4 regions of the Nissabacter archeti genome follow, and region 2 is predicted to be linked to each of the others. Evidence: predicted binding sites of a transcription regulator. Region 2 holds the regulator's gene; each other region holds the start of a gene.
What was found. Region 2 encodes Fur, which represses iron uptake genes when iron is present. Its sites were predicted from a motif close to ATAATAATGAGAACNACTATCAA; they were not measured.
Positions count from the first base shown of each region.

Region 1 (3,112 bases), on a different contig from region 2:
GCTGAAGTTCCCCAACTGCTGGGACGGCGTCAACCTTCACCCCGCCATCGGGGTAAAAAATGCCGATTATGCGGTAAATGATGTCTGCCCGGCGGCGTACCCGGTCAAGATCCCGATGGTGAACATGAACATCGCTTACCTGATCCCCAACTCGACGCCGATAGACATGACCAAAGTCGAGCTGTCGCTGGACCCGGTGATCGTGAACGGCAAGGTGGTTGAACAGTGGGGCTCTATCTACAGCGCCCACGGCGATTTTATGAATGGCTGGACGACGCAGGGCGCGGATTTTATGGCGAACCACTGCATGAACCTCGGCCTCTCCTGCGACACCAACATCCCGTTTGCCTACGAGATGGCGTTGCAGGACGTCACAATCAGCAACCTTGATCAGGCAGACAAAAATTTTGCCGGGGAAGAGACGCTGCACGTGCAGGATAACTGGCAGGGCACCCGCAGCCGGAACAAAGAGGAGATTGGGCTTATCCAGTTCACGATCCCGGCCTGGCCGCCGGAGCTGGATATCAATAACAACACGGAGTTCACGTATAAAATCCGGCTGTTTGGCGGCAATGTCTCTGATGCCAATGCCCGAACTATTTATCTCTACGGCACCACCAATGAATGGGACGAGCACACCACCACCTGGAACAGCCGCCCGGCCTGTAATGGCAATGCCGCCGGATCGCTGTATGCCAATAACAAACAGTCTTACCGTTATATTCCGGTGGATGCCGCCGTCAAAGAGGCGATTAAAAACAAACAAACCACCATCTCTTTCTGCATTGGCGGCGAACGTAAGGGCCATGCGTACGCCTTCAGTTCAGCCGAAAGCCCCAACCCGCCGATATTAATGTTGCAGGGATTTAAAAAATAATACGCACGCTATTTATTAATCGTGAAACCCGTAACCATAAAGTTACGGGTTTTTATTTATGTGCGACAAATAGGTTAATAAAAAATAGCCTCGTATTTCATGAGGCCATTTCTTCAGCATATCCGCCGGGGACACTCTATTTCTGCTTGAGTTTAAAATTTCATCCGAATATGATTCTGCCTTCATAATAATAATTCTCGTTTACATTCCTGTTTACCATCATCAGAGAAGCGACCATGCGCACACACTCAGGCACCATGATCCCGGCGGCCTTTCCTCTTGGGAAAGTGACCCTTGCCATTGCGGTTACGTTAGGCACGTTCGTATTACCCGCTACGGCGGCAGAGGGCGACCCGGCGCAAACGGGTGATACCATTACCGTCGTCGGCAGCGGGCCGGATGTGGCGCAGGAAAGCGCATGGGGGCCGGCCGCGACCGTGGCGGCCAAGCGGAGTGCTACCGGCACCAAAACCGATACACCGCTGGTGAAAACACCGCAGTCCGTCTCTGTCGTGACCAGTGACGAGCTGGAAATGCGCCAGCCGGACACGGTAAAAGAGGCGCTGAGCTACACGCCGGGCGTGTTCGCCAGCCGCGGCAGCTCCGACATTCTTGATGCGGTGTCCATCCGCGGCTTTACCAATACCAACACCAACCAGTACCTGGACGGCATTAAACTCCAGGGCGATAACTATTCCGAAGTGTCGATGGACCCGTACTTCCTCGAGCGGGTGGAAGTGCTGCGCGGCCCGTCCTCCGTGCTGTACGGCAAAAGCAACCCCGGCGGCCTGGTCTCTATGGTCAGCAAACGCCCGACCACCGAGACCCTGCGTGAAGTGCAGTTCTCGATGGGTACTGACAACCTCTACCAGACCGGGTTTGATTTCGGCGGTGCCATCGATGACAACGGCGTTTACAGCTACCGCCTGACCGGGCTGGCGCGCAGCCAGGATGCCCAGCAGGAGATGTCCCAGGAGAAGCGTTACGCCATCGCGCCGTCCTTTACCTGGCACCCGGATGACAACACCACCTTCACCTTCCTGAGCAACTTCCAGAACGATCCGGAAGCGGGCTACTACGGCTGGCTGCCGCTGCAAGGCACCGTGGTGCCGTACACCGATGCCAACGGCAACCAGCGCAAACTGCCGGTGAACTACACCGAAGGCGAGCAGGAGGACAAGTTCTCCCGCAACCAGAAGATGGTGGGTTACAGCGCCGAGCACGCGTTCAACGACACCTGGACGGTGCGCCAGAACCTGCGCTACACCATGCTGAGCACCCACTACATCGGCCACTACGGTAACGGCTATGTCGCCCCGGCGACCATCCAGCGTGCCTTTGTCGACTCCAGCGAGAAGCTGAGTAACTTCGACGTGGACACCCAGGCGCAGGCCAAATTCGGCACCGGCCAGGTTGACCACACCCTGCTGATGGGCGTGGACTACATGCGGATGCGTAACGACATCAACGCGGACTACGCGTCCACCAGCAGCATCAATATGACCGCACCGCAGTACGGCAATGATGACTACGATGTCTACTTCCGTTACAACATCCTGAACCGCCAGGAGCAGACCGGCCTCTACGTGCAGGATCAGGCAGAGTGGAACCACTGGCTGCTGACCCTGGGCGGCCGTTATGACTTCGCCAAAAGCACGGTGCTGACCCGCAGCAGCGGTGCCACCGACAAAGACCGCGATGAGCAGTTCACCTGGCGCGGCGGCCTGAACTACCTGTTCGACAACGGGATTTCGCCGTACTTCAGCTACAGCGAATCCTTTGAGCCGGTCAGCGGTGCCACCCAAAGCGGTAAATCGTTCGACCCGTCCCACGGCAAGCAGTATGAAGCCGGGGTGAAATATATCCCGCAAGACCAGCCGATCAGCCTGACGGCGGCGGTTTACCAGCTGACCAAAGACAACAACCTGACGGCCGACCCGACTAACAGCAGCTTCAGCGTGCAGTCCGGCGAAATCCGCTCACGCGGCATCGAGCTGGAAGCGAAAGCCGCAGTCAATGCCAACGTCAACCTGACGGCGTCTTACACCTTCACCGACGCGGAATACACCAAAGACACCAACCTGAAGGGCCAGCGCCCGGTGGAAGTGCCGCGTAACATGGCGTCGCTGTGGGCGGATTACACCTTCCATGAGACGGCGCTCAGCGGCCTGACCCTCGGCAGCGGTGTGCGCTATGTGGGCGCGACCAACACCATTGACGCCGCTAACCAGCAAT
Region 1 is NZ_JAERKB010000005.1:206,388-209,499, forward strand. It holds gene JK232_RS08505 (CBM96 family carbohydrate-binding protein) at 1-877, shown strand, start outside; gene fhuA (ferrichrome porin FhuA) at 1,114-3,112, shown strand, end outside.
Region 1: a site for Fur is predicted at 1,062-1,084, ahead of fhuA (ferrichrome porin FhuA). Genes of this name have one in related genera too.

Region 2 (3,112 bases):
ATATTCACGCAGGGAAATTACCTGCGGCCCGCTGCGGGAGGTCAGGCGCTTGATATCACAATGAAGTTACTTTCAGCACACAAAGGCGATAACACCTCTGTTTTTTGGCCGATAGAATATTTCACCATTCTGTCTGCCGGTGAGGGTTGCCGGCACCGGCAAGTGCAGGCCGGACGGCGTGATGATGTTCACCCGGCGGTGACTTTGCTATCATCAGCAGCATCAGCGCCTGTCAGTGGCAGGTTTACTTATTAAGAACAAGAGGTTAGAGAAGCATATGGCCGTAGTGGGAATCTTCTTCGGGTCCGATACCGGAAACACGGAAAACATCGCCAAAATGATCCAGAAGCAACTGGGCAACGATGTTGCCGAGGTGCACGACATCGCCAAAAGCAGCAAGGAAGATCTGGAAAAGTTCGACATCCTGCTGCTGGGCATCCCGACCTGGTACTACGGCGAAGCGCAGTGTGACTGGGATGATTTCTTCCCGACGCTGGAAGAGATCGATTTCGAAGGCAAACTGGTGGCCCTGTTTGGCTGCGGTGACCAGGAAGATTACGCCGAGTATTTCTGTGATGCGATGGGCACCGTGCGTGACATCATTGAACCGCGCGGCGCGGTACTGGTCGGCCATTGGCCAACCGAAGGCTACCATTTCGAAGCCTCCAAAGGGCTGGCCGATGACACCCACTTTATCGGCCTGGCCATTGACGAAGACCGTCAGCCGGAACTGACCAACGAACGCGTTGACGCGTGGGTCAAGCAGATTACCCAGGAGCTGAGCCTGGCGGAAATCCTCGGTTAATACCCCCGGCCCCGGCGGTTGATTTTCAACCAAAAGGGCCCTGTTTCCCCTGCCCGGCACCGAAATATTGGCTACAAGTTTGTAACTTTATCCAGTATCGGGGTACACTGGGCCCCGCGTATTTCCTATCCATCAACGTGTTGCAAAAGTAGCCCGCAACCCGCACAACGCAAGCAGGCGGCGTTTTCATTTTGAGCGGCTCAGTTCTATAATGAGACGCAACTAAAACCTTTGCGCCGACCGATGTCATAGGCTGTATGCCTAAACGTGAATAGCATAGTAACAGGACAGAATCCGCATGACTGACAACAACACCGCATTAAAAAAGGCCGGCCTGAAAGTCACGCTTCCGCGACTCAAGATCCTGGAAGTGTTACAAGATCCGACCTGCCACCACGTCAGTGCGGAAGATCTTTATAAGAAGTTGATCGACATGGGCGAAGAGATTGGCCTGGCCACGGTATACCGCGTGCTGAACCAATTTGATGACGCCGGCATTGTCACCCGCCACAATTTTGAAGGCGGTAAGTCAGTGTTCGAACTGACTCAGCAGCACCACCACGATCACCTGATCTGCCTGGATTGCGGAAAAGTGATCGAGTTCAGCGATGAATCCATTGAGATTCGTCAGCGTGAAATTGCCAAGAAACACGGCATTAAGCTGACCAACCATAGCCTCTACCTCTATGGTCATTGTGAAGCGGGCGATTGCCGCGAAAACGAAGGATTGCACGAGAAGTAATCGCTGCCTGGGGCACCCGGTGCCCTTTTGCCGTTGCAGCCGAAAAACCGCATTGATGCGGTTTTTTTTCGCCCTTTTTCCGGCGGCCCCGCCCTGTGGCGATAAAAAAGCCCCGGTTTGCCGGGGCCATAATATTGCGCTGCACTGTCGCGTTATGCGGCGTTACGTCAGAGCCCGACCTGCTCGCTGCGCCCGCTGCGTTTGCCGTCCGGGCTGAGGGTACGCACCCAGACGCCTTTTTCCACGCCCGGTTTGGCCTCTGCCCGGTATGTCTGCCAATTTACGCCGTCCTGTGAATACTGGATGGTGAGGCCCGGCAGTGACACATTGGCGTCAAGCTTACCGTTTACGATGCGTGCGCCGGGTACCGGCAGGCGATAGGCGACGCCGTGACGATCCAGCTTCGCGATCTCGCGCTGCCCCATCAGGTTGGCGAAACGCTGCCAGTCCGCCGCCAGCTTATCGCGGTTAACCCAATGGGTTTTGCCGCCCTGGTACTCCCGCCCGGCTTTGTACGGCAGTTCCCAGTCTGCACGGTGCCAGGCGCGCTCGGCCAGCACCATCAGGCGCGGATAGATACGGTATTCCAGGTCACTGTCGGTGCGGATGGTTTCGCTCCAGGCCTGCCCGGACATGCCGTGCGCGCCCGGCCACGGGGCATCGCCGCGGGCGGTAAAGGCGTTGCCGTCACGGTCAACGGAGGTTTCGGCGTTCTGCGGCAGGTTGTCCGGCGCGAAGCTGAAGATCTTGGCCTCATCGCTGGCGCGCGTGGCCCAGTAGTAGCCCGGCTCACGCGCGCTGACCTCATAGGGTTTGTCAAAGTAGAGGTAATCCGGGTTGGAGAGCGTAATTTCATACCCTTTGGCTGCCCATTCCCCGGCGCTCTGCGCACCGCCCCAGTAGAGGGTGTCCCAGAAATTGACCCCCACCCGCGACGTGGCGAAAGCGCGGGCATCTTTCGCATCTTTCAGGCCATCCTGCCAGGCCTGCATCCGGTCAATGCCGCGCGCCTTGACCAGCTTGCTGACCTCTACGGCAAAATAGCTGGAGAGGTGATCAAACGCCGCCACTTTCCCGGATTTCACCAGCGCCTGACAGACAGTGGATTTTGACCACGGCTGATCCTCTTTACTCAGGTCGATGGCCCCTTTCGCCGGGTCTGCCGGGGCATTCAGGTCCTGATACCCCGGCCCAAGGCGGATGTTTTTCGCCTCATCCCCGCCAAAGTGCCAGGTGGTGAGCGGTTGCCCCGCTTCCTGGTGCATCGCAGCAATTTCGCTTACCACTTTATCCACAAAGCGCAACGACGACGGCAGGCACGGGTTGAGGTAACTGCGGCGATCGTAATACTGCACGGAGGTGGTATTGGAGGTGTCCGTCGGGTCGAGCAACCGGTAAGCCCCCGCCTCTTCAGGTTTACCGGCCTGTTGCAGCCGCTGGTAGCGCGCCTCCATGGAGACAATCGCCGCCCTGGCGTGGGCAGGCATGTCTATCTCCGGGATGACGTTAATCTGCCGTGCCTGCGCATACTTCACAATCTCGATATAGTCCGCCCGGCTGAAATA
Region 2 is NZ_JAERKB010000003.1:293,056-296,167, reverse strand. It holds gene fldA (flavodoxin FldA) at 278-805, shown strand; gene fur (ferric iron uptake transcriptional regulator) at 1,104-1,547, shown strand; gene JK232_RS05795 (beta-N-acetylhexosaminidase) at 1,715-3,112, opposite strand, start outside.

Region 3 (3,112 bases), on a different contig from region 2:
AGGATAAACAGGCTCAGCGCCAGCATCAGCAGGTCAGCCACGGTGGCGAAAACCTTCTGCCACACCGGCGGCAGCCGGTCAGTGACCATGCCGACCGCGATGTGCGAGCCGGCGCGGTAACTCACCGCCGCGCCGACAAAGGTAAAGGTCACCATGCAGATGATCGACACCGGCTCCGGCCAGGAGAGCGCCTGGTTCAGCGTATAGCGGTAGAAGATGCCGATGGGGATCACCACCACCATCAGCAGCAGTGCCAGGCCGGAGATCCACATCGCTATCCGGTAGAGCACATCCATCGACGAAAGATAATAACGGGCCATACTTTCCCCCGGTTAACAGGCTGGACGTGAACGGGCTTATTTCACGTCGTTGATTTTATTCACCAGATCCTGATGGGCTTTGCCGAACTGATCGCGTACCGGCTGGGTGGCGTCATAGAAATATTTGGTGTCCATCTCCTGGAAGGTCACGCCGCCGGCTTTCATGGTCTGCAACGCTTTTTCGTTATACGCGGCCCAGAGCTGGCGCTGTTCGGCCTGCGCCTCTTTGGCCAGCTTCAGGAGCAGTTGCTGATCCTCGCTGCTTAATTTGTCCCATTTGGTTTTGGAGTAGAGGAACAGCTCGGGAATAATGAAGTGGCGGGTCAGGGTGTAATATTTCGCCACCGGCAAATAGTTATGCGCGACAAAGGTCGGCGGGTTGTTTTCCGTGCCGTCAATGACGCCGGTCTGCATCCCGCTGAAGACTTCGCTCACGCCCATCACCACCGCGTTCGCCCCCATCGCTTTCAGCGTCGCCAGCGCCACCGGGCTGCCCTGCACACGGATCTTCATGCCTTTCAGGTCTTCCGGTTTGGTCAGCGGGGTTTTGGTGATCATGTTGCGGGTGCCGGAATCCATCCAGCCGAGGAATACCAGCCGGGATTTCGGGTCATTGGTGATGTTATTGCCGATCTCCTGCCCGACCTGGCTGTCGAGCACCTTATGCATATGCTCTTCATCGCGGAAAATATAGGGCAGGGTGAAGACCTCAATCTCCGGCAGAATAGCGGCGACCGGGGCCATTGACACGCGGATCAGATCAATGGCGCCAATCTGCGCCTGCTCGATCATCTGTTTCTCATCGCCCAGCACGCCGCCGGGAAAGGTTTTGATCTCCAGCCGCCCGTCGGTGGCTTTCTCCAGTTTTTCGCCCATATGCTGCACCGCCACCACATTCGGGTAACCCTGCGGATGCACATCCGCGGCTTTAATGGTCTGGGCGAGGGTCTGATGGCTGATAAACAGCGTGGTGGAAAACAGGCTCAGGGCCAGCAGGGATTTTCGCAGTATCATGATGCTCTCCAGGGGCAGGAAAAAGCCGGGAAAAGTAAGTGGAAAATGCGGGTTTGTTAAATTTGAAACATTTTATTAACGCGATTATACACTTTGAAATGCTATTGAAAATTTCTTGAAATGGCTTTTTAAAGCAAATCCGATCTGCGTCACGGCCAGCGCTGGCGCGGCCTCCGGATTTGTGATGTGGCTAAAAAAACAGCGCTTCCCGCCCCGGCTTTCCGGCCTCCTCTCTGCGTGCTGCCGGCTTTTCTTATGGATATTCCACTTGCATTGACCTTGATCTCTTGCGTACGTAAATAATAATGAGAACCACTATCAATCCGCGCTGTGTTTGATATGATCCCGCACTGATTTATTTCTTCCAACGTTGATGATTTAGGGTGGAGGCGTAGCGTGAAATTGGCTCGCATGATGATGAAGTTGGGGATGCCCACATCTGCCGTGGCAGTACAGAAAACAACACCGCGCCGCGGCCGGCTGGCGCTGGCCTCCCTGTGCCTGATGGCCGGGCTGAGCGGCCCGGCACTGGCGGCCCCGGCAACCACTACCGCGCCGGCTGCGCAGAGCGCGCAGGCAGACGCCGCCCCGGCGGCCCCGGTGATGGCCGCGGATCCGCAGCCGTCCGCGCCTGCCGCCCAGCCGGTCATTCCGCAGGACTTGTCCGTGCTTGGGATGTATCACCACGCCGACGCGGTGGTGAAAACCGTGATGATTGGCCTGCTGCTGGCCTCGGTGGTCACCTGGGCGATCCTGTTTGCCAAGGGCAGCGAGTTGCTGGCCGCCAAACGCCGCCTGCGCCGTGAGCTGCGCGCGCTGGCCCCGGTGACCACGCTGGACGAAGCCGCTGCCGTGATGGAGGGCTTTGATGACAAGAGCCTCAGCGCCCGGTTGCTGGCCGATGCACAAAACGAGCTGGAGCTGTCGGCGCAGTCTGCTGACATCGCCGGGATTAAAGACCGTACCAGCTTCCGCCTGGAGCGCCGCGTGGCGGCTGCCGGCCGCCACATGGGGCGCGGCAACGGTTTCCTGGCGACCATCGGCGCGATTTCGCCGTTTGTCGGCCTGTTCGGCACCGTCTGGGGCATCATGAACAGCTTTATCGGCATCGCCGAAACCCAGACCACCAACCTCGCCGTGGTGGCACCGGGCATTGCGGAAGCGCTGCTGGCGACCGCCATCGGGCTGGTGGCCGCGATTCCGGCGGTGGTGATCTACAACATCTTCGCCCGCCTGATTGCCGGCTACCGCCACCTGCTGGGGGATGTCGCGGCACAGTTGCTGCTGTTGCAGGGGCGTGACCTGGACCTGGCGGCCAACGCCGGTACCAAACGCGCGAATCCGCAACTGCGCGTGGGGTAACTGACGATGGCGATGCGTTTGAATGACGACCTGGATGAAAGCGGGGAAATGCATGAGATCAACGTGACGCCGTTTATCGACGTGATGTTGGTTCTGCTGATCATCTTTATGGTGGCCGCACCGCTGGCCACTGTGGACGTGCGGGTTAACCTGCCGGCCTCGACCAGCAAGCCGTCGCCGCGCCCGGAAAAACCGCTGTTCCTGACGGTCAATGCGGAGAAACAGCTGTTTGTTGGCGATGTGCCGGTGCCGCGTGAGCAACTCACCGCACAACTGGCGCAGCAGACCCACGGCGACAAAGAGACCACCATTTTCTTCCGCGCGGACAAATCCGTGGACTACGAAACGATGATGGGCGTGATGGACGCGCTGCGTCAGGCGGGTTACCTCAAAGTCGGGCTGGTGGGCATGGAGCA
Region 3 is NZ_JAERKB010000006.1:41,082-44,193, reverse strand. It holds gene JK232_RS09220 (TRAP transporter small permease) at 1-320, opposite strand, end outside; gene JK232_RS09215 (TRAP transporter substrate-binding protein) at 357-1,334, opposite strand; gene exbB (tol-pal system-associated acyl-CoA thioesterase) at 1,764-2,696, shown strand; gene exbD (TonB system transport protein ExbD) at 2,703-3,112, shown strand, end outside.
Region 3: a site for Fur is predicted at 1,634-1,656, ahead of exbB (tol-pal system-associated acyl-CoA thioesterase). Genes of this name have one in related genera too.

Region 4 (3,112 bases), on a different contig from region 2:
CCTGGAGCGGGCTCTCTTCAGCCAGGTGACGCAGCCGCTCTGCGCGCCGCGCATAGAGACTTTTGAGGTTGGCAAACAGCAGCGGCGGTATGCTATGCGCCGCGGACATCCTGGTTTGGGGTGCGTGGGCACCGTGGTTAGGCACAATACGGATGCTCATGGCGATCGCTCTCCTGATGAATGGCCGTCGTCGTGACAGTGCCAATAGAACAAATCGGTTCTGTTCCCGTCTCAACAGCGCTAAGGTGGGCACTTCTGCCCTTTCCGGCACAGTACCACAGTAACCCTGTGGGTGTTAAAAATCAGGTACAGGCTCGTGAACGAACGTACAAAACAGAGTAACGGCGCAGTCACCGCCGGCGACGCACCGCGTGACGGCGCGCAACAGCGTCAGGTTTTCCAGCGCACCCGGCTGGCCACCGCCGAAGCGGACTGGCTGGCGGAAGAGGTGCCGGTGGCACTGGTGTATAACGGCATCTCCCATGTGGTGATGATGGCAACGCCCAAAGACCTGGAGGCGTTTGCGCTCGGTTTTTCGCTGTCTGAAGGCATTATCGAGACACCGCAGGAGATTTACGGCATCGACATTCTCCCCTCCTGCAACGGCATTGAAGTGCAGGTGGAGTTGTCCAGCCGCCGTTTTGCCGGGCTGAAGGAGCGCCGCCGCGCGATGGCGGGCCGCACCGGCTGCGGGGTGTGTGGGGTGGAGCAGCTCGGCGATCTTTTCCGCCCGCTGGCACCGCTGCCGTTTACCCAGCAGTTTGAGCTGGCCCGGCTCGATGGCGCGCTGGCGTCGCTTAAGGAATATCAGCCGGTCGGCCAGCTTACCGGTTGCACCCATGCTGCCGCCTGGGTCGCCCCGGAGGGCACATTGCTCGGCGGGTGTGAGGATGTCGGCCGCCACGTGGCGCTCGACAAACTGCTGGGCGTGCGCAGCGGGAAACCGGGGTGGCAGGCGGGCGCGGTGCTGGTGTCCAGCCGTGCCAGTTATGAAATGGTGCAAAAAGCCGCGATGTGCGGCGCGGAAATTCTGTTCGCCGTCTCCGCGGCCACTACGCTTGCGGTGGAAGTGGCCGAACGCTGCAACCTGACGCTGGTCGGCTTCAGCAAACCGGGGCGCGCCACTGTCTATACCCATCCGCAACGGCTGTACTGACGCGCTTAGATCGATTTTCCTGCCGATATTTCAGTGCGCTATAAGTCACGGATACCGCCCCGCGCCACCGCCGGGGCGGTCTGAGATAATCATTTTCAATATCATTTAATTAACTATAATGATCCCACTGCTTACGCGGTGCTTGCACCTGCCCTGCGCCGCAAAACACCAATGGAGATGAAGAATATGAGTTACTCACTGCCATCCCTGCCTTACGCATACGACGCACTTGAGCCGCATTTCGACAAGCAGACGATGGAGATCCATCACACCAAACATCACCAGACTTACGTCAATAACGCCAATGCCGCGCTGGAAAGCCTGCCGGAACTGGCTGCCCTGCCGGTTGATGAACTGATCACCAAACTGGACCAGGTACCGGCTGACAAGAAAACCGTGCTGCGTAACAACGCCGGCGGCCACGCCAACCACAGCCTGTTCTGGAAAGGCCTGAAAATCGGCACCACCCTGCAGGGTGAGCTGAAAGACGCCATCGAACGTGATTTCGGCAGCATCGACAGCTTCAAAGAAACCTTTGAGAAAGCGGCTGCGACCCGTTTCGGTTCCGGCTGGGCCTGGCTGGTGCTGAAAGATGACGGCAAACTGGCTGTGGTTTCCACCGCAAACCAGGACAACCCGCTGATGGGCGAAGCCGTTGCCGGTGCTTCCGGTTACCCGCTGCTGGGTCTGGATGTGTGGGAACACGCTTACTATCTGAAATACCAGAACAAACGCCCGGACTACATCAAGGCGTTCTGGAACGTGGTGAACTGGGATGAAGCGGCTGCACGTTTCGCTGCGAAAAAATAATTCCCGTTACACACGCGGCCCCGGCCGCGGTTGACCACAAGAATGCCGGCGCCTGCGCTGGCATTTTTTATGCGCTGCCATAAGCTGGAAGCATCCGCAGGCGTCGCCTGCCACGCAAAGGAGAGACTATGCACTATCCTCAGGTGTTTATCGGCCCGGTCACTGAGCATGAAACCATGCGCCCGAGCGCCATCAGCAAACGGGCCGCAGAAGGCCGGATTTTGCTGACGCCGCTCGGCCTGGAGGGTGACCAGCAGGCAGAAACGCATGTGCATGGCGGGCCGGATCGCGCCCTGTGCCACTTCCCGCGTGAGCATTACGCTCACCTGAGCCAGCAGTTCCCGCAGCAGGCAGAGCACTTCCAGCCGCCCGGCTTTGGCGAAAATATCTCGACGCTCGGCCTCACTGAGCAGAACGTCTTTATCGGGGATATTTTCCGCTGGGGCGAGGCGCTGATCCAGATAACGCAGCCGCGCTCCCCCTGCTACAAGATCGGGATTCACCTGGGCGTGGCGCAGCTTTCACACATTATCCAGCAGAGCGGCCGCTGTGGCTGGCTCTACCGCGTGCTGTCGCCGGGTTACATCAGTGACGGGCAGCCGCTGGAGCTACTGACGCGCAACAGCGAGGTCAGCGTCGCGGAGGCCATTTCGATCGCCTTTAACCAGCCTTATGACGAAGAGCAGTACCGGCGGCTGTTAGGGGCAGCCGGGCTGGCCGCGAGCTGGAGCAAGAAGATGCAGGTCAGGCTGGAGAGCCGGAAGATTGAGAGTTTCAGCGCCCGGATGGACGGCAAACCGCAGGGCGGCTGAAACAGAGAGGCGGGCCGGTAAGCCACCGGCCCGGCAGGTTCAGAACGGTTTTTTCGCGTAGCCGGTCACGACTTTCAGGCCCATTTCGCGGCCCAGGGCCGTCATCGGGTGAACCACGATCAGCCCGCGCACGCTCTTTTTCAGGGTGCCCATATCAGCCTGCTCTTTTTTGGAGATTTCACGGCTGAACGGCAGGCGGGAGAGTTCCTGCGCCTGTTTGCTCAGTTTGCTGATCTGCACCTCTTTCAGGCGGGCGATCTCTTTAACCAGCTTCTCTTTCTCTTCTTCGTGCTTGGCGATCAACTCACCGTTACCCTGCGCGAGGATGGCCGCG
Region 4 is NZ_JAERKB010000002.1:106,331-109,442, reverse strand. It holds gene fdhE (formate dehydrogenase accessory protein FdhE) at 1-160, opposite strand, end outside; gene fdhD (formate dehydrogenase accessory sulfurtransferase FdhD) at 317-1,156, shown strand; gene sodA (superoxide dismutase [Mn]) at 1,343-1,966, shown strand; gene yiiM (6-hydroxyaminopurine reductase) at 2,095-2,778, shown strand; gene JK232_RS03305 (YibL family ribosome-associated protein) at 2,818-3,112, opposite strand, start outside.
Region 4: a site for Fur is predicted at 1,239-1,261, ahead of sodA (superoxide dismutase [Mn]). Genes of this name have one in related genera too.